2 regions of the Planococcus shenhongbingii genome follow, and region 2 is predicted to be linked to the other one. Evidence: riboswitches for the same ligand, from Rfam matches in the RefSeq annotation. Region 2 holds a riboswitch; the other holds the start of a gene.
What was found. Region 2 has a riboswitch for S-adenosylmethionine ahead of metK (methionine adenosyltransferase). Riboswitches for the same ligand answer to the same signal wherever they lie in the genome.

Region 1: it holds a riboswitch for S-adenosylmethionine, as region 2 does, so the genes downstream of both, QWY16_RS03970 (MetQ/NlpA family ABC transporter substrate-binding protein) here and metK (methionine adenosyltransferase) in region 2, are expected to answer to the same signal.

Annotation. Positions count from the first base shown of each region.
Region 1 covers NZ_CP129235.1:778,056-788,260, forward strand. The annotation lists gene QWY16_RS03925 (phytoene desaturase family protein) at 1-59, shown strand, start outside; gene QWY16_RS03930 (glycosyl-4,4'-diaponeurosporenoate acyltransferase CrtO family protein) at 193-717, shown strand; gene QWY16_RS03935 (hypothetical protein) at 896-1,351, shown strand; gene QWY16_RS03940 (DUF3870 domain-containing protein) at 1,457-1,771, shown strand; gene QWY16_RS03945 (CaiB/BaiF CoA transferase family protein) at 2,026-3,186, shown strand; gene QWY16_RS03950 (acyl-CoA dehydrogenase family protein) at 3,204-4,421, shown strand; gene QWY16_RS03955 (SRPBCC domain-containing protein) at 4,582-5,058, opposite strand; gene QWY16_RS03960 (hypothetical protein) at 5,390-6,307, shown strand; gene QWY16_RS03965 (alpha/beta hydrolase) at 6,623-7,525, shown strand; SAM riboswitch class I at 7,703-7,821, shown strand; gene QWY16_RS03970 (MetQ/NlpA family ABC transporter substrate-binding protein) at 7,980-8,813, shown strand; gene QWY16_RS03975 (metallophosphoesterase) at 8,929-9,732, opposite strand; gene QWY16_RS03980 (acetamidase/formamidase family protein) at 9,836-10,205, opposite strand, start outside.
Region 2 covers NZ_CP129235.1:1,343,781-1,353,985, reverse strand. The annotation lists gene uvrA (excinuclease ABC subunit UvrA) at 1-813, opposite strand, end outside; gene QWY16_RS06765 (MJ1477/TM1410 family putative glycoside hydrolase) at 846-1,865, opposite strand; gene QWY16_RS06760 (M20 family metallopeptidase) at 2,059-3,210, shown strand; gene QWY16_RS06755 (LLM class flavin-dependent oxidoreductase) at 3,365-4,396, opposite strand; gene QWY16_RS06750 (alpha/beta fold hydrolase) at 4,415-5,218, opposite strand; gene QWY16_RS06745 (gamma carbonic anhydrase) at 5,323-5,856, shown strand; gene metK (methionine adenosyltransferase) at 5,906-7,117, opposite strand; SAM riboswitch class I at 7,315-7,427, opposite strand; gene pckA (phosphoenolpyruvate carboxykinase (ATP)) at 7,664-9,253, shown strand; gene QWY16_RS06730 (alpha/beta hydrolase family protein) at 9,402-10,181, opposite strand; gene QWY16_RS06725 (NUDIX domain-containing protein) at 10,162-10,205, opposite strand, start outside.

The DNA.
Region 1 (10,205 bases), 570 kb from region 2:
TCACACTCAGCGGCCAGCAAGTGAGCGATAAAATCGTGAAGCGCGATAAGGGAAAATAAGCCGTTCACAATGACTGTGTTTCTATCCGGTTTTATTGCTTTGTTCACTTTCTTTATTTGACCATCTACGCAAATCAACGAGTTGGCGGGGCGCAATGCCCTAATTTAAATAAAATGCTGAGGTGATCCGCAAATGCCGTTAATTGAATTGCCCATCGGTTGGCTTGTATTGGCGGATGCTGCTGCATGGACGTTTTTTCAACTCGTCATTTCTTATGGTGCGACTCGTATTCCTTTTCACTGGTTTGTCCGCCATGACCGGCTATTCCGCTCATTCCGTTTTGAACGGAATGGGGAGTTGTGGCAGCAGCTTTTTCGGATTAAAGGATGGAAAGGGCATTTGCCGGACGGGTCCATGTTTTTCCCGAGCGCTTATAACAAGCAGGCGCTTCATGGACACGATAGCCCGTCTTTGGCTGAGTTCGTGGTTGAATCCAGAAGAGCGGAATTGACCCATTGGTTAGTGATGCTGCCTGCTCCGCTTTTTTGTCTATGGAATCCGGCAGAGGCATTTTGGATGAACGTAGCCTATGCTTTTTTCTTTAATATTCCATTCATCATTACCCAGCGGTATAATCGTCCCCGCTTAGAGCGGTTGATCATCCAAAAGCAAAACAAGTCCCAGGCACTGCCTGACAGCAGAATATTGAAAAGCTGACAAGGATCAAGAGGCGACTCATGGTCCTTTTTGATTTGAAAAGATTCATCTATGCAAATAAAAGGACTTTGGAAAACCGTTGGCGAATATACTGTCAAAAAGAATCTGAAGATATTTAATGTGCCCAGCGAATGACGAAGGAAGCGGCCAAATTGCAACGAAACGGGAGGGATTAGTGATGGAAACAACTGCTCGAGACGACATGATGAAGCGAATGGACTTTTTCATCGGCAATTGGAACATGGAAGTGATTCACCCTCATATTCAGCCAAGCCCAATCTCAGGCCAAACCAATTTTAGGTGGCTCGATGAGAAGTATGTCATCCAACGCACGCATATCAACAAAAGCGAATTTCCCGATAACACGATTATTTACGACTGCAATCCGGATACGGGCCAGTATTTGATGCATTATTTCGATTCGCGGGGAGTGACCCGTCTGTACTCCATGAACCTGGAGAATGGAGTTTGGAAATGGTGGAGAAACACAGCCGATTTTTCGCCTTTGAAGTTCCAGCAGCGTTTTACCGGAGAAGTCGATGACACGGGAAAGACCATACGAAGCCTATTGGAAAAATCGGACGACGGTGTAAATTGGGAGCGTGATTTCGAAGTGGTGTATCGAAAAGATTAAGACAACACAGATCATTGAGACGGAATTAAAGAAGGCGTCAAGCTGTGTGGAATGCTATTATACTGAAAGAGTTAAGATTTGTTTCTTGAAGAAGGGAATGAAAAGATGAACACGATTTTTATTGCGGGCCACTCCCGGCTGCCTTCTGGAATGGCAGCCCAAAATATATACGAAACGCTGACGATTACAGCAGAAGTGGATAAAAAATACGGCGTGATTGTAACCGCCAGCTGCACTTTAGCGACGGCTCACGGCCAGGAATTCATACATCAATTGCTGAGAGGGTACAGCCTTCAAGACGGGATAGAAGAACCGATCGCAAAACTGAAAAGTCATTACTTAGGAAAAGCAGGGAATGCCTTGATTTCCGCCTTAAAGGATTTGCACAAACAATACGAGACTCGTGAAACTTACCATTGATTTTTCAGATTATTTTATTTTTTCTGTTTACAAGCAGGGTTTAATAGGTTAGGATTGGAAGTACGAATCATGCCGAAACGCAAACGCGTTCGTCCCGCATGGTCAATTTTTAAATGTATAATCCCATACTGCCTAGTCTGCCGACAACCTCTTCCAGGTTGTTCGCCACAGATAAAAGCCAGTTCAATTTGGATAAACAGCTTGCTGTTGTCTATTTGAACTGGCTTTTTTGTTGCCACGAAAGGAGTGAAATCATGTCTGGAGCGTTAAAGAATATCAAAGTCCTGGATTTATCACGGGTACTGGCAGGTCCTTATTGCACGATGATCTTAGGCGATTTAGGCGCAGAAGTCCTGAAAGTGGAAGCGCCCGGAGGAAGCGATGAAACCCGGAGGTGGGGGCCGCCTTTCAAGGAAGACGTAAGCGCTTATTATCTCAGTGCCAATCGAAACAAAAAAGCCATAACAGTGGATCTCCGGACGGAAGAAGGCGTTGAAATCGTTAAAACGCTGGCTTCGGAAAGTGATGTGGTGATCAACAACTTCAAAACCGGGAAAATGGAAAAATTTGGGCTGGGGTATGAGACCTTGGCGGAGTTGAACCCGCGCATCGTTTATTGTTCAATTACCGGGTTCGGGGAGACGGGGCCAGAGCGTGATATGCCAGGCTATGATTTTATCATCCAAGCCATGAGCGGGTTGATGAGCATAACGGGAACAACAGAATCAGGCCCTCAAAAGTCGGGGGTTGCGATTGTCGATGTCCTGACGGGGCTGTATGCGTGCATTGGCATCCAGGCAGCTTTATTGGAACGCACCGTTTCAGGGAAAGGGCAAAAGCTCGATATTTCCTTGTATGATTCTGCGGTGAGCGCATTGATCAATATTGGCAGCAGTTACTTGATGTCAGAAAAGATTCCGACGGCTCTCGGAAATACGCATGCCAATATTGTTCCGTATCAAACATTCCGCACTGCTGACGGGGAAATGGTAATTGCTGTCGGAAACGACCATCAATTTGCAGCGCTGTGCAAAGTTCTTGGGAAACCGGAGCTTGCCTGGGATGACAAGTATAAGTCAAATCCGGTGCGTGTAGAGAATCGGGAACAGCTGATTCCAATTCTTCAAGAGCAATTATTAGCGGAGAAAACAGCTTTTTGGCAAGAAAAACTGAAAGGATGCAATGTTCCGAGTGGTCCCATTCAGAACTTGGAGGACGTTGTAAATGACAAGCAGCTTCAATCACGGAATATGTTTATCGAACACGATCATCCGACAGCCGGCCGAATCAAAATGATCGGCAGCCCGCTGAAATTGTCCAGAACGCCAGTGGAAGTGAAACGTCATCCGCCGATGCCGGGAGAACATAATGAGGAAGTATTCAACCGCTTGAAAAAAATGAAAACATATAACTAATAAGGGAGAGAAAAACGATGAACTTTAACTTTACTCAAGAACAGGAATTGCTGCGCAGCGCTACCCGGAATTTTGTAGACAAGGAAATCATGCCGTATATCGAAGAATGGGACCGCGAAGGGCAATCAGACCCGGCGATTTATTCCAAACTTGCAGAACTGGGGTTGATGGGTGTATGCATTCCCGAACAATATGGCGGCAGTGGCATGGATTATAATTCACTGGCCATCGTTTGTGAAGAGTTGGAGCGGGGCGACACGACTTTCCGTACAGCGGTTTCGGTCCATATCGGACTGAATAGCATGACGCTTCTTCAGTGGGGAACCGAAGAACAGAAACAGAAGTATTTAACGCCGCAAGCCAGCGGAGAAAAGATCGGGGCATTTGGGTTGACCGAGCCAGGCGCTGGATCAGATGTGGCTGCGATGCAGACGACTGCGAAAAAAGACGGCGACCACTATATTCTGAATGGCCAAAAAACATGGATTTCATTATGCGATGTGGCTGACCATTTCCTGGTTTTCGCTTATACAGGAGAACAGTCAGGGAAACATAAAGCAATTTCGGCATTTATTGTAGAACGGACGTGGGAAGGATTTTCTTCCAAAGCGATTAAAGGGAAACACGGCATCCGGGCAGGCAATACCGGGGAGTTGTTCTTCGAGGATGTCAAAGTGCCAAAAGAGAATTTGCTTGGCGAAGAAGGGGAAGGATTTAAAATCGCGATGGCGGCACTCGATAATGGCCGTTTTACTGTTGCTGCAGGAGCAGTGGGGCAAATTATGGCTTGTTTAGAAGCAAGCGTCAGTTATTGCCACGAACGCAAAACCTTCGGAAAAGAGATTGGCAGACACCAGCTTGTTCAGCAAATGATTGCGAAAATGGAAGCGGGCTATCAAATGAGCCGTCTGCTTGTGTACCGGGCCGGTGAACTGAAAAACGAAGGAAAGCGCAATACGAGAGAAACGTCTCTGGCTAAATGGCAAGCCTGTGATTTTGCCAACCAGGCTGCAGACGACGCTTTCCAGATTCATGGAGCTTATGGCTATTCAGACCAGTATCCGGTCAGCCGCTTTTTGCGGAATTCCAAAGCGCCGGTCATTTATGAAGGGACACGTGAAATCCATACCATTATGCAAGCGGAATATGTACTCGGTTATAAGGAAGACAAACCGTTAAGCAAAACCCTTCCAGCTTGGCAAGAGGAAACCATTGCTTCGTTGACGAATAAATAAACTTTATAAGATTACGGCAATACCGTGATGACAACCTTGCCTGTGAAACAGAATACAGAGTTGAAATTCATGCACCCAAAACGCAGTTGGATAAGCTGTCTAAGATTTAAGAAAGGTGGAAATTAAATGGCTTCTGCAGAAGCCATTTAATTTCCACCTTCTATTTTTCAATAAATTCAGCAAGGTTTTCAAGTGTGGAATTTAAACCGGTATCATGGTCTTCTTTTCGTATTCCTTCAGGGACGTGTTCGCAAACGATTGTCACTTTTGTTCCTGCTGGAACGGCTTCCAAATACCAAGTCTGACTCATCTCGCCGGAAAACGCCGGATCTTCAGAATCGAATTTTCCGGAACACACAATTTTGGTGTCCGGAACCAACTCCAAAAACTTTCCTTCGGTTACGTCCGTATTGTCGGAAGTCTTTCCGGGGGTTGGATGATCGGTTTCGTAGGTAAGAGTCATCCGGTAAGTTCCGCCTTCGTGAGGTTCAAAAACGTCCATATGGGCCGACATTCCTTTTGGCGGAAGCCAAGAACGCAAAGATACAGGGTTCATGAACGCTTGGTAGATAGCATTCGGCGACGCCTTAATCACTCTTGAAGCGGAATCGATTCGGTAGCTTGATGGAGTTGCCATATTAAAACCTCCTGATTGAGTTTAATGTAGTATACCCATTTTCAGCTGGAAACCATTCCCGATAAATCTGGAAATGCGACATAATCTAAATTGTATAGACCGCCACTTCCGACGTATTAACGTTTAGGAAGCGGCGGTTTTTTATTTAATGTAATAAATTGTGTCGTTTTTTAGAATTGTAACGAGTGACGACAGGTATAAAAGACTATTTAGGTAGATTAAAAGTAATTATTAATGTAATATATAGGAAAAGTTGTAAACATTAAAGATTAGTAAGACCCCCCTGTCTCGGATAATGTGAAAAATAGGATGACTAGAAAGAGGAATGAAGATGAGAAACCAGATTAAGACCATGGCAAAAAATATTGTTTTATTTAGCACAATTACAACTGTAACTTTGACTGGCGGAGTAGGAAGCGTCTATGCTGCAGAAGCACCGGCATACTCGAATACTCAAGCTTACGAAGCGCAGCATATTGAACAGGATGCCAAGTACTCGAAGAAAGTGATGAGAGCGGTCCGGGTTAGTTTGGGAGTGGATGCTAAGTCAATACAAGTAGATGCCGTGATTCAAACGATGCCGAAAGTGAACGTCATGGACCGTTACTTAGCTTCATTCGGTAAAAAGGTCAAAGGAAATGAAGTTCGGCTGGCGGTAAAAGAGATCTTTGATATCGATCTGAACTACGTTTCGAAGATGGATTATGGCAGCAAATTGGCCAGCTATCCTACAGATGTGATGGAAAGCTTGCGCGTCTCTTTGAACGAAGAACCGGCATCGACTAAGCAAGATGCACGGATTATGGAAATGGCGAAAAATGAAGTGATGGACCGCTATCTGAAAGAACATGATTACGCACTCACTGGCGCAGAAAGCCGCGTGCTGATCAACCAGATTTTCGGCGTTAATCTGGAGGGCATTTCCACTTTGGAACATATGCAATTAGCGGTCAGCTCTAAAGGCCAATGGATTGTGAAAAGTGATACGGATCTATTCGTTCTCGAATCCAGCTTGGATGACGTCGATGTTTCCATTTATACAACACCTTACTTTAAAGAAGTGACAGGCAGCGACCAATTGCCGGAGCCGTTAAAAACGAAATTAATGGAACTTGGCTTTACGTATAATGAAGAAGCCAATCGGCTGTATTACAAAAACCCAACCGGGGAATCTGTGCCGGATGCGTTCAAAGGCCGAGTAATGGGGATTCTGATTGGCACGATTGTGACGGAATACAAGAACAAATAATAGGAAAACCTTCAAGGACTTAGAGGAAACTCTTGGTCCTTTTTTTGCGCTTTCCTTTCTTGTAGAATGATTGGGCATGATGGGTTATAGAGCAAAACTTAATGTTTTAGAAGAATATAAGGCAGGCCGATTTCGGGCAGCTCTGCTAGGGTTTGTAATGAAAAATACTAACCAGGGTCTTTAAAAGGAATTCTCCTTCAATTGACCTGTACAATAATCAATCCTTTATATTAATTATCTGATTTTTCTGATATATTTAGAAAGAGGAAGTTTTTGCTATATTTTCGAAATAATAAATTCCAAAGGAGGGATGGAATGAACGTTATCAAGAATGATATTACGTTCGCGAGTGAAGGGTTAAATTGCAAGGGCTGGTTATACGTTCCGGAAGGAGGCGAGCCTAGTAAGAAACCGGCGATTGTCATGGCGCATGGATTTAATGCGGTGAAAGAGATGCATTTGAAAAACTTCGCAGAAAAATTTGCAGAGGCAGGATTTGCCGTATTGGTTTTTGATTACCGATTTATCGGGGAAAGTGAAGGGGAGCCAAGGCAGCATGTGATTCCTGCAGAGCAGCATAAAGATTATAGAAATGCGATCAGCTGGATTTCAACTCATGATCAAGTAGATGAAAATCGAATTGGCATTTGGGGAACTGGCTACAGCGGAGCTCATGCATTGCATTTGGCGGCAATAGATCCGCGGGTGAAAGTTGTCGTAGCCCAAACTCCCGTGGTAAACGGATGGAAGAGTGCTCAACGGTTAATGAGAAATGATATATTCCAAGGATTCGTCCAAAATCTAAGTGCTTACCGTCTGGCCCGTTATATGGGAGCCGAGCACCAGTATGTGCCGGTAGTTGCACCAGAAGGTGAAGTAAGTGCTTTGCCAATTCCAGAGGCTTTTGAGTGGTTTACTGAAACAGGGAACACGATTGCACCAAATTGGGAAAATAGAATTACGCTTGAAACAATGGAAGCTCTTTTGGAATATAGCCCAAGCAGCACGATTGAGCGTATTTCCCCGACACCTTTATTAATATTGGTGGCAGAAAATGATATGTTGGCGACAGCGGATTTAACCATAGAAGCATTTCAAAAAGCACATGAGCCAAAAAAATTAGTGATTCTTCCCGGCGGCCACTATAGTGCCTATGGAGAACCAGGATTGTCGGGTTTTCTTCCACCGCAAATTGAGTGGTTCAAGGAGCATTTGTGAGACTGATTTAAAGGAAGCAGAGAGACGAAAAAATCGCTTTCCTTTATCAATGGAAATTCTAAACCTAAGTTGTATTTCACTCTGGTTCTTTATTGCTAAAATTCACAATAAACAAAATGGGTCTTGCTTTTTGCGTTATATTGAAATAGTATGAAAATATAAATTAAATATGTAAATCTCTTATGAAGAGCGGCGGAGGGACTGGCCCTGTGAAGCCCGGCAACCATTCAAGGTTTTGAACGACCATGAAAAGGTGCTACATCCTGCAAAATACTTGGTATTTTGGAAAATAAGAGAGGTGTAAACTCAAACTTTTTTGAATGCCTCTCTTTTAAGAGAGGCATTTTTATTTTTCACAAAAAAGGAAGCGGTTGTCATTACAACGGCTGCATGCAGTTGAAGGTTTTACTGGCCACACTGGCAATGAAAAAGAAACAGGAAAAGGGGAAATGACATGAAGAAATGGATAGCAGGAAGTGTACTGGTTTTGTCAGCAGCAGTTTTAGGAGCTTGCGGAAGTGGTGAAGAGGCATCAACTAAAGAAGCGGAAAGCCTTGTCAGTGACGGTGTTTTAACTGTCGGCGTAACCGGTGGCCCGCATGAAGAGCTCGTCGGAAAAGTTGCGGAGCTTGCAGAAGAGCAAGGACTGGACTTCACCATTGAAACGAAAGTGTTCTCTGACTACGTAATGCCGAATGTTGCGTTAGCAGAAGAGGAAATTGACTTGAACTCATTCCAGACGGAACCGTTTTTTGAAGAAATGAAAAAAAGCCGGGACTTGGATTTGGTCCGCGTCGGTGATACGGTCACGTTTCCGATGGGCATTTATTCATTAGACTACAAAGATGTCAGCGAACTGCCGGAAGGAGCAAAAATCGGTTTGCCGAGTGATCCGACCAATAGCGGACGGGCTTTGGCGTTGTTCGAAAAAGCGGGCCTTCTTAAAGTGAAGGAAGGCGTCGGCTTGCAGGCGACTGTGATGGATATCGCTGAAAACAAAAACAACTACGAGTTTATCGAACTGGACTCTGCTCAAATTCCACGCCAATTGAACGAGCTGGATGCAGCAGCGATCAATACCAATTTCGCACTTGAAGCGGGCTTTGTGCCAGCAGAAGATTCGATTTTCATCGAACCAAGCGATTCGCCTTTCGTCAACCTTGTTGCGTCACGCACTGAAAACAAAGACGATGAAGCGATCAAGCAATTCCTTGAACTGTACCATAGCGATGAAGTAAAACAATTCATTGAAAAAGATTTCAGCGGATCGCTTATTCCTTCATGGTAAAACCTAATGAGAAAGCCGCCTTCGATGGAATCCATCGAAGGCGGCTTTTTTTGTTTAACGGTATTGGCCAGCAGTCGCAGCATCGAAAAAGGGAAGATGCGGAAAGCGCAAATCTTTAAATTTCAATCATTTTAATCGTTGATGCGATTTCTTCTTCAGCCGACTGCAGGTTCCATTCATGTGGGTAATAGCCGAGTGGATTGCAGATTACTTCAATGTTTTTATAATGTTCATGATAGCGTGTATGGGTATGGCCAAAAATAAGCTTTTTGACCTGGTATTCCAACGCCAGTTCGCCAAAGCGCGAACTTCCCATCATCGCATTGAAGAAATCCCAGCTCGGATCTTCCTTCACTTGCAGAAAATGAGCGAACGGTACAACATGAGTGACCAGGATTATGTTTTTGCCGCGATATTCTTTGAGCCAGTTCTCCAGTTTTGCGGTATACTGCTCCGTCAAGGCAGAGTCGGTTACTGGCCAGTGGGCATACGTTTTATCCGGCCAGGTAAAGCTGCCGAATACGCCTTTGGCAAATTGCTGTTCAGTAAATCCCGCAACGCCGAATGTGTAATCATACCAGCCGCCATCGCCGATTACGACCCAGTCCTCGTTCAATTGGACAGGGCCGTTGCCAAGATTTCCGCGGAACTCGAGAAGTTTGGAATAGGCAGCGGCGGAATCTTCCGCATAGACATCGTGGTTGCCATGGACGAATAATAGCTTGGTTTCCAGAAAACCGTCTTGCAGCCGATTTAAAAGAGCCAAGCCTTTTTCAGGGCCGGCAGCTAGATCTCCGCTCACGATGAATACGTCAGGGGAGTGGTTTTTTACCCATTGTTCGACTATAGCTAGAATATCTGTTTCTGCTTTTTTGCGGTTTAACCCTTCATGAATGTCTGATAAAACGGCGATTTTCAACTGCGGTTCCTCCTGTCTCGGTTGCATCTGTTTAAAATCCATATTCCGGTCATGCACTGATTCAGTAAGAACGCCATTCCTTTTCTGGAATGGCGTTTTTGTATTATCCGTACTGATTTTTGACTAAGTCGAATAAATCGGTTTTTTTCAAATACGCTTCCGGAGCAAGGAAAGTCACCGTAATGACACCTGGATGGCGGCCGATTTCAATCGCTCCGGTGATGGTCGCACGGTTCATGATTTCCGGAACGGACACACCGAAAAATTCAGCAGCTCGGTTCAACCCGTTTTCAGTCGCATCATTCAAATTCGGCCCGGATCCGATAAAAGAGACCGGATAAGATTGTTCGATCTGAGAGACGTTCCATTTGTCGGCAATTTGCTGGGCGGATTGCCGTTCTTCTGCAGTGAACGGCTTCGCCGTATAGGGCAGGTCCTCGACATTCGGCAGCAAGATTGGTCCTTTGATATTA
Region 2 (10,205 bases):
CCACATCGCTGTCAATATCCCTTCAAACTTCCCTTTATTGGTTGTTTTTGGAGGTGCTATGTCCGGAAAATGTCTCTTAAACTGCTCGCTTTCCACTCCGTAATACAGCAAGTCCCGCTGTTCCGGGCTATAATCTTTTAACGGCATATCTGCATCAAACTCAAAACCATAATGTTTAGCAGCCGCTTTTAACACGAGTCCGTAATAATCATTCAAATTTTGAAACCAGATTCTGACTGCTCCCGTATTCAAGCTCCGTTCTTCGTCAAATACCAGCTCTTTCCGGATGCTCAATGTCTTTCCTAAACCCAGACAAGTTTCACAAGCCCCTTCCAAAGTATTGAATGAAAAATGGGCTTTGTTCAGGTTTTTCATCTGAAAACCACAGTTCGGACACGGCATCACCAGACTTTCTTCGTCCAAATCGGCTGGCTTTTTTACCATGGCACGGCAATTCGGACATTCCCGCTCTCCTAATTTTTCATAAATGACTCTTAAGTACGTATACATATCCGTAACCGTTCCTACAGTCGAGCGGGGATTGCGGTTGGTCGTCGTATTCTGGCTGACCCCGACAGACGGCGACAACCCCATAATCGATCCAACTTTTGGTTTATTGATAAAATTCGTTGTCATGCCGTTCATTTCAAAATATTGCCGCTGGCTTTCCCGCTGGAGAATATCAATTGCCAATGTCGATTTTCCGGAGCCAGATGGACCTGTAATCACCACAAACTTGTTTTTGGGAATATTCACGGAGATGTTTTTCAAATTGTTTTCTGCAGCTTCTTTAATTTGAATAAAGTCTGTCATGCCTTCTCCTCCTCAACAGAAATCGCTAAATTTTAATGTCCTCCATTACCGTGTTCTTCATGAGAAATCTGCTTGTCCAATTCCCGGTCCATCATAGCCGGAAAACAGAAAAAGTCTTTTTCGGCACAGCGCTTCTTATAATCCTCGATTCGCATGCGGTCGTCGGGGTCCATTGATTCCGTCAACACATAATCGATTGAAAGAACTTCCTTTCCTGCATCTCTGACCATCTCCAAATAAGGAAGACGTTCTTTCACATCGCCGCTTTTTTCTGCTTCATCATACCAAAGATCTTCCGCCCCTATTCCATCAATGGCAGTTAAATATGAACCGTCATCATAATCAAAGATGCTTTCGGCGTTTTGCGGAAACACTTGAAAATCAGGAGAACTTTCTTTGGCCTCTGCTGAAATCCGCTTTACCAAATTCATCATCCGTTCTGCAGCCTCCTTCTCATTTTGCGGGTCCGCAGCAAGATGCGGTTCGTGTAAATAAGTCGCTTTATCTCCCCAATAAAAATAAGCGTCAACTATGTCCAGGTATAGGCCATCAAAACCGGCACCTTTGATTTTATCCAGTTCTGGCTCTAATATGTTCCACCAATGTTCGTCCCAATATCGCACTTTTACGCTTTCTGGCCAGTCCGGATTCGGCTTACGGCCAATCCACTCAGGTGCATCTTCTGCTACATTTATTATGCCTTCTTCTTCAACACCCCATGCCGTCTGCCAATAAGGCAAATAAGCACTTGCTTCCCCTATGCTGAGATACGCCAAAACTGTCGTGCCGCTCGCTTTAATTTTATCTATTTGTTCTTTTGTGAAGCGCGTTTTCCCATCGACCGTTGGATCGATGACCGCAATTTCATAACCGCTATCGGCAATTTGAACCGGATTGGTATTTTGCAGCTGATAAAGCCAAGTCTTTTGAATGGTTATTTCTCCTCTAGCTGTTTGGCTCTGAGTGTTTTCTTCTCGCTCCACCGAACAACCGGCAGCAGCTAAAAAGAGCAGCAATCCGAAACAGGAAACAATTTTAACTCTACCCAACATGCTGATCCCCTCCCGCAGCGATTTTCTCTATCAAAACTTAGGTATCTCCTTGCAGACAGAGCATTTCCCTCATGCTGCACTTCTTTTTGATTTATTATAATTCCAGGTCTCGCTTTTATACAAATCGCCGCGGTTAATTTTTCCAGCGCATAATTGCCGAAAAGAAGGGTAAATTAACATCTGAGGTGATCAAATGGATCAGGAACAAGCCAAATCATTATTGAAAGAATTAATTCAAATCAAAAGTGTCAACCCTCCCGGAAATGAAACGGAGGTCGCCAAAAGATTGAAAATCCTTTTCGATGAGCATGGCATAGAAAATGAGTTCGTGGAATATGACAACAATCGGGCCAATTTAATTGCACATATAAAAGGTGAAGAAGAAGGTCCTGCCCTCGGGTTCACTGGCCATATGGATGTTGTCCCGACAGGTGAAATCGAATGGGAACATGATCCTTTCGCAGCCGAAGAACAAGACGGCAAAATTTATGGGCGCGGTGCCTGCGATATGAAAAGCGGACTCGCAGCCTGTGTGCTCGCTATGGTTTCGCTGAAAAAAGAAGGCCTCCCCAAAAAAGGCAGCATTACACTTTTGGCCACAGTCGGTGAAGAAGCAGGAGCAGTCGGCGCCAAACAACTGACGGCATTAGGCTACGCTGATCCGCTGGATGCCTTGATTGTCGCGGAACCGACTCGAAATCAAATCAAGATTGCCCATAAAGGTGCATTATGGCCACAAATTATTACTTATGGAAAAACTGCCCATGGCTCGATGCCGGATATGGGAACGAATGCGGTGATTCATATGAATGAAATCATCCATAAGTTATTAGGGGAAGAATTTAAAATGCAATTTGAGGAAGACGATTTGCTGGGCGGCGCTACATTTAGTGTCAACGTCATCAGTGGCGGATCCAACACAAATGTCGTGCCAGACCGCTGTATGGTAAATATCGATATCCGTACGGTCCCTTCCCAGAACCATCAACAAATTATCGGGCAAATTGAACAGATCATCCAATCTGCGAACCTAAGATATCCGGACCTAAAGGCAGATATCCGGATATTAAACGATCAGCCTTCTTTAAGGAATTCACGTGAGGATCCTTTTGTCCAAGTGGTTCAAGACGCAGTGAAAGCAAAGGGCGGTACGACTGCGCTTGGGGGAATGACAGGATATACCGACGGCTCACAATTTTCCCAAGCGAGTAAGAAGTTCCCCATCATCGTATTAGGTCCAGGCGATACAAAGCTTGCCCATCAGCCGGATGAATATGTTGAAGTTGATGAATATCTGAGCAGTATTCAACTTTATAAGGACATTGCAAAAAAGTTTTTAGCGTAAATTCCTAACAATAAATGAATAAAAACCGAGTAGTCTTCATTGGAAGACTGCTCGGTTTTTTAAATTAGAAATACAAAACTATACTTTCAGTTTCACCCGGTCTTTTAACGAAAACCTTCCCTGCTAATAATTTAAAGCTGATACATCATCGAATTTATTTCTGTGGCCGTCTGCTTTTTTCACGCTTCTTCATTTCTTCTGCAATCAATTGGAAAGATTTCAGTTTGTCTTGAAAATCATAAGCAATAGCTACAAGCATCACTTCATCCGCGGCATAACCGGCAGCCAGCTTTTCCAGCCTGTCCACCACTTGTTCAGGCGTCCCGACAATCATCCGCTTGCGATTTTCTTCAACCAGCAGCCGTTCAAATTTTGAATAAGGATAATTCATTGCCCGTTCCGGCGGCGGCGTGCCTTTAGACGGCATGCCTTGTGCCCCCATCACAAGGGCCAAATCCATAGATGAAGCTACCCACTCCGCCTGTTCTTCTGTTTCCTGGCACATAATGAAAATAGCAACACCCTGGTATGGTTTACTGCCATCATTCGATACAAAGCGGTCGCGATAAGTCCTTGCAAAACTTTGGCCTCCTTCTCCGTTGATGAACTGGGCAAACATATAAGGGAGGCCTTTTTCGGCTGCCAGTTCCGCAGAACTCTGTCCTGTCCCAAGCATCCAGATTGGAGGAGCAGCAGCTGTCACTGGTGTCGCTTTCATTCCGTAATAAGAATGTTCTTCCGGAATAGAATCCGTCAAATACATTCTTAAATCTTCTATTTGATCCGGGAATCGGCTGACATCGCGCTTCCGCCCTTCGTTTAAAGCATAGCTCGCCCGTGGCATGCCGCCTGGTGCCCGTCCAACTCCTACATCAATTCGATGTGGATAAAGCGCTTCTAATAATTTAAAGTTTTCCGCTACTTTGAATGCTGAATAATGCGGAAGCATAACTCCGCCTGACCCGAGGCGAATGGTGTTTGTCACAGCACCCAGATGAGCGATCAAAACTTCGGGAGACGAGCCCGCAAGTGTTGTAGCATCGTGATGCTCTGAAACCCAAAAACGCGTATATCCCCACTCTTCCGCTTTCTGTGCCAGCATCGCTGTGTGTTTCAACGCCTCTTGCGGTGTACTTCCTTCTGAAATCGGTGATTGGTCCAAGATGCTGTATTTCAATGGCGCCATAAGTCTATTGCCTCCTATTTATGTCACTACATAGCCGAGAGAACGCAACACATTCTTAATGAATAAATGAGATGAAATAAATACATCTTCACGTTCCGGTTCCTGAAAAAGATCATGATAACAACGCGGCCATTCTTTAAAGCTGAATTCTTTTAATTCCTGTTGTTTGAGCCATAGTTTCGTATATGCTTGGTCAGCGATTGCATCAACTTCACCTGTTTGGATAAAAATCGGGATGTCCGGAAATTTCCCGATGTTTTGCGCTGTTTGCTTCAAATAAGTCTGCAATTCATGATACCATCCAACGGTCACAGTAGAGTTATACAAGGAATCGTCTTTTTCTTGTTCAATTACTTCTTTATTGCGCGTTAAGTCATGGATATGAATATGATGTTCAATTGCCATATTAGAGGTCAGTTTATGCAAGCCTGTCAGTGCAGCCGAAAATTTCGATGGAGTTTTTATCAAACGCAGCCAAGGAGAACTAAAGACGACGCCAGCTATTGGGTAAGGGTTATGGCTTAAGAAATTCATAACAATAGTAGCTCCAAGTCCATGGGCAACGATAAACACCGGGAGCTGTTCTTCTAAAGCAGCAAGAGTCGAAGCCCGGACCGATTCCTCATAGGCTATAAACGATTCCTGATGCGGCTGATTTGCCGGTGCACTTTTCCCATGGCCTGGCAAATCTCCTGTAATGACGTGAAAATTCTCAGAACGCCATTGATCGATTTGCCAGGCATAGCGAATATGGTGTTCATACGCGCTGTGCACGAGCACTATAACTGCCTTTGCTTGTCCTTTCGCTTCCCATTTCCACATCTGCTGCACTCCTTTCTTCATCTTTTATCCAACCAACAGATTTGACCTTTGCAGTAAATTTGTTACGATTATAGATATCTTATCTTTTTTAACGGAGGTTTTCCATGATTTACCCATTCAACGGCAAGCACCCATCCATTCATCCATCCGTATTCATCGCGGACCATACAACAATTACCGGTGATGTGACAATTGGTGCTGAATCATCCGTCTGGTTCAATACCGTCATACGCGGTGACGTCTCTCCGACTATCATCGGAAACAAAACCAATATCCAGGATTTATGCATGCTTCACCAGAGTCCAGGGAAAACATTGATTCTTGAAGACAATGTCACGATTGGCCATCAAGTGACACTCCATAGCTGCATTATCCGAAAAGGCGCACTGATTGGCATGGGATCCATCATATTAGACGGCGCTGAAGTTGGAGAAGGCGCATTCATCGGAGCTGGAAGCCTCGTTCCGCCCGGCAAAGTCATTCCGCCCGGAATGCTGGCGCTTGGGCGTCCAGCGAAAGTGGTCCGTGAACTCCGGGATGATGATAAGCAAGATATGGAACGCATCGTCCGGGAGTATGCGGAAAAAGGTGCTTACTATAAATCATTGCAAAAAACCTATATCGAGCAAGAAAAATAACAATAAAAAGACGATCAGGCATTTTTGCCTGATCGTCTTTTTGTTGTTTTTAAGCTTGTCCATTAAAGATGCCTGATTGTTCTCTAAGAACTTCCACTTTATCTGTACGTTCCCATGGAAGGTCGATATCGGTGCGTCCAAAATGTCCATATGCTGCTGTTTGTTTGTAGATCGGGCGTCGAAGATCCAACATTTTGATGATTCCAGCCGGGCGCAAATCGAAGTTTGCACGGACTAGATCGTCCAAAGTTTCTTCGTCGACTTTGCCCGTTCCAAATGTATCAAAAGCGATTGATACTGGATGAGCTACGCCGATTGCGTAAGCCAATTGCACTTCGCAACGATCTGCCAAGCCTGCTGCCACAATGTTTTTCGCTACATAACGAGCTGCATAAGCCGCTGAACGGTCCACTTTCGTCGCGTCTTTTCCTGAGAATGCGCCGCCGCCATGGCGTGCAAAGCCGCCGTAAGTGTCAACAATGATTTTGCGCCCTGTAAGGCCCGCATCTCCTTGTGGACCACCAATTACAAAACGGCCAGTCGGGTTAATGAAGTATTTTGTTTCATCATCCATCAAATGTTGAGGGACAACTTCATTGATGACATATTCTTTGATGTTGCGCTGTATTTGTTCAAGTGTCACTTCCGGGTGATGCTGTGTGGAAATAACGATGGTGTCCACGCGAAGCGGTTTATTGTTTTCATCGTATTCGATGGTAACTTGTGTTTTGCCATCGGGACGCAAATATGGAAGTATTTCTTCTTTGCGCACTTGAGCCAATCGGCGTGCCAATTTATGAGCTAGTGAGATTGGTAGAGGCATTAATTCTTCCGTTTCGTTGCACGCGAATCCGAACATCAGACCTTGGTCTCCTGCTCCAATATCGTCTAATTCTTTATCAGTCATTTGGCCTTCACGCGATTCAAGCGCTACGTTTACTCCAGCAGCGATGTCCGGTGATTGCTCATCGATAGATGTCAGAATTGCACTTGTTTCTGAGTCAAAGCCATATTTAGCACGTGTATAACCGATTTCCCGTACTGTTTCACGTACAACTTTCGGGATATCAACGTAAGTAGAAGTCGTGATTTCCCCTGCAACAAGCACTAACCCTGTAGTTACAGTGGTTTCGCATGCAACACGCGCATTGGGATCTTCTGCTAAAATGGCATCCAGGATTGCATCTGAAATCTGGTCACAGATTTTATCCGGATGTCCTTCTGTTACTGATTCTGATGTGAATAATCGACGGTTTTTCAAAATGTGTTTCCTCCTTATATCCTGCGAGATTGCTCTCGAAATTGATACGGTACTCGTTTCCCATGTCAAGTCCGTTCCGTAAGGATTGAACTTCAAGCCGTTGTGGCCTTTGTACACGAGGATTAAGGGCAATTTCATAAAAAAATCCCATCCATCATTTGCATGTGGAAAGGAGAAATCATCATAAGCACCTTTCACTCTTATCGTCCAAGGTTGAGTTCCTTGCTTCAGGTTTGGCACCTTCTCTGCAATTTGCAGCAGGTTGCCGGGTTTCATAGGGCCTGTCCCCTCCACCAGCTCGGAATAAGAGTATCCGTTCAATTTTTCATCATACGGAAAGTATAATGTTATGTCAACGTTTTTCAATCAATCTGTCCATATTAAATCATTAATAGGTGATAATAGGCGAATCAAGATCCTTAAATGTATTTTTTTCATTACAATCAGTTATTAGTATAGACTAATGGGCTCAATGTGTTATACTAATGTTCGAATATACATCCTCCCCATCACCATGGGAATAACCGAAAAGGAAGGTACATATAAATGAATCCAGTGAACTTCGCAAACAACTTAAAGGATCTTTTAAATGGCCAAAATGTGCACGTCCAGCTTTCAGTTCCGCAATTAGTGGAAGCAGCAACATCACGTGGGGAAGCCGTATTGACTCGAGAAGGCGCAGTAAAAGCTGAAACAGGCAAATACACAGGCCGCTCACCTAAAGACAAGTATATAGTAGAAGAAGAGATTTCAAAAGATAAAATTGATTGGGGCGCTGTCAACCGTCCGATTTCTTCTGATGTTTTTGAAAACTTATATAACAAAGTAATTGAGCACTTGAAACAACAAGATGCATTATATGTTTTCAAAGGCTTTGCAGGAGCAGACCCAGAGTCTCGTTTGGCTATCCAGACGATCAATGAATACGCTTGGCATAATCTGTTCGCCCACCAATTGTTCATCCGCCCGACTGCAGAAGAACTGGCGGCGCATGAAGCGGAATTTACCGTTGTCTACGCCCCGACATTCCAAGCAGATCCTGCAGTGGACGGCACTGATTCTGAAACATTTATCATCGTTTCTATGGAGAAAAAAATCATTCTGATCGGCGGCACTGAATACGCCGGCGAAATGAAAAAATCTATCTTCTCCATCATGAACCACATCTTGCCTGAAAAAGGCATTCTTCCGATGCACTGTTCAGCTAACGTAGGCCATGAGGGCGACGTAGCATTATTCTTCGGTTTATCCGGAACAGGAAAAACAACTTTATCTGCTGATGAAGACCGTAAATTGATCGGTGACGACGAGCACGGCTGGTCGGATAACGGCGTCTTCAATATTGAAGGCGGCTGCTACGCAAAAACAATCAATCTTACACGTGAGCACGAACCCCAAATCTATGACGCCATCCGTTTCGGTGCTGTTTTAGAAAACGTTGTCGTTGACGACGATACACGCATCCCGGATTATCACGATGGATCATTGACTGAAAATACACGTGCCGCTTACCCGATCCAGGCAATTGATAATATTGTGGATCCTTCGGTAGCAGGGCACCCAAAAACAATCGTATTTTTGACAGCTGATGCTTTCGGCGTGTTGCCTCCAATCAGCAAATTGACGAAAGAACAAGCAATGTATCATTTCTTAAGCGGCTACACATCTAAACTGGCTGGAACAGAGCGCGGGGTTACTTCTCCTGAAGCGACATTCTCAACTTGCTTCGGATCACCTTTCCTTCCTTTGCATGCGACTGTGTACGCTGAAATGCTTGGACAAAAAATCGACGAGCATGGTGTTGATGTATTCCTTGTAAATACGGGCTGGACTGGCGGCGAGTACGGAGTCGGCAGCCGTATGAAATTGTCATACACACGCACAATGGTGCGTGCTGCAATCAAAGGCGAACTTCATGATATCGAAACTGATAAAGAAGAAATCTTTGGTCTGCAAATTCCAAAACAAATAACTGGCGTGCCTTCTGAAATCTTGAATCCACGCAATGCATGGGCAGACAAAGAAGCTTACGACAAGAAAGCAAAAGAACTTTCTCAGGAATTCCAAGAAAACTTCAAAAAATTCGGCACCGTTTCAGCTGATATCAGCGTTCAAGGCGGACCGGCAAAGATTTAATAAGCAAGCTAAAAAAGCTATCCTTTATGGATAGCTTTTTTCATTGAAAGTTCACAAATTTTATTAATCTAAATATACAACGATATTCAGTGAAATCTCTTACTCCTGTCTCTGCATTGTACTTGTATCGCTTCGCTAGTTTCGGCCATCACCTTTCGTTCCTTCTCATCCATTCCGTCAACGCTTTTACGGTTTTGCGATTGGCTGCTGGCGGGAAAAAATGAGTATATTCCGGGAAATACCAGGTTTCGTGCTGTTGGCCATTAAGCTTTAATGCTTCTTCCAATAAATACGCTTGGCCAGGCGAGACATTTTCATCTTTTAAACCGTGGATGATTAGAACAGGCGCTTTTGTTTCGTCTAGCCGCAGCAAAGGGTTACGCTCTTCATACGCGGTCAGTGCCGTATTTGGCGTGCCTCCGTACAGTCTTTTCATCATCCGCCGCATATCCGGCCGCTCTTTATAGGTTAAAACGGTATCGGTTACGCCTGCCCATGTAACGACTGATGTGATGTCATCTCTTAATACAGCCGTCCATAGGGCCATGATGCCTCCGCGCGAAAAAGCCAGAATGTGGACCCTACCGCTGCAGAATTCCTTTAAGACTTCTACCGCGTATACCGCATCCCATCTATCCGCTCCTCCAAATTCATCCCGTCCTTGCCCTCCCCGATTTCCTCTGTAATACGGGGCAAACACGACAAAGCCTTGAGCCGCAAATTGAGCGATTCGTGCAGGACGCACCATTCCAATTGACTGGATGCCGCCTCTCAGATAAAGAATGCCGCTCCAATTCCCAGACTTTTTCGGTTCAGCCAAGAGACCTTTCACTTTCAATCCATCGGACCAATAAACGATTTCTGTCAGCCGGACATTCGGATTTGGCGATGGATAGATTTTTTTCGATTCAATCGTCCCATTTTCCATGTTGCATCACCTTCTTTATAATTT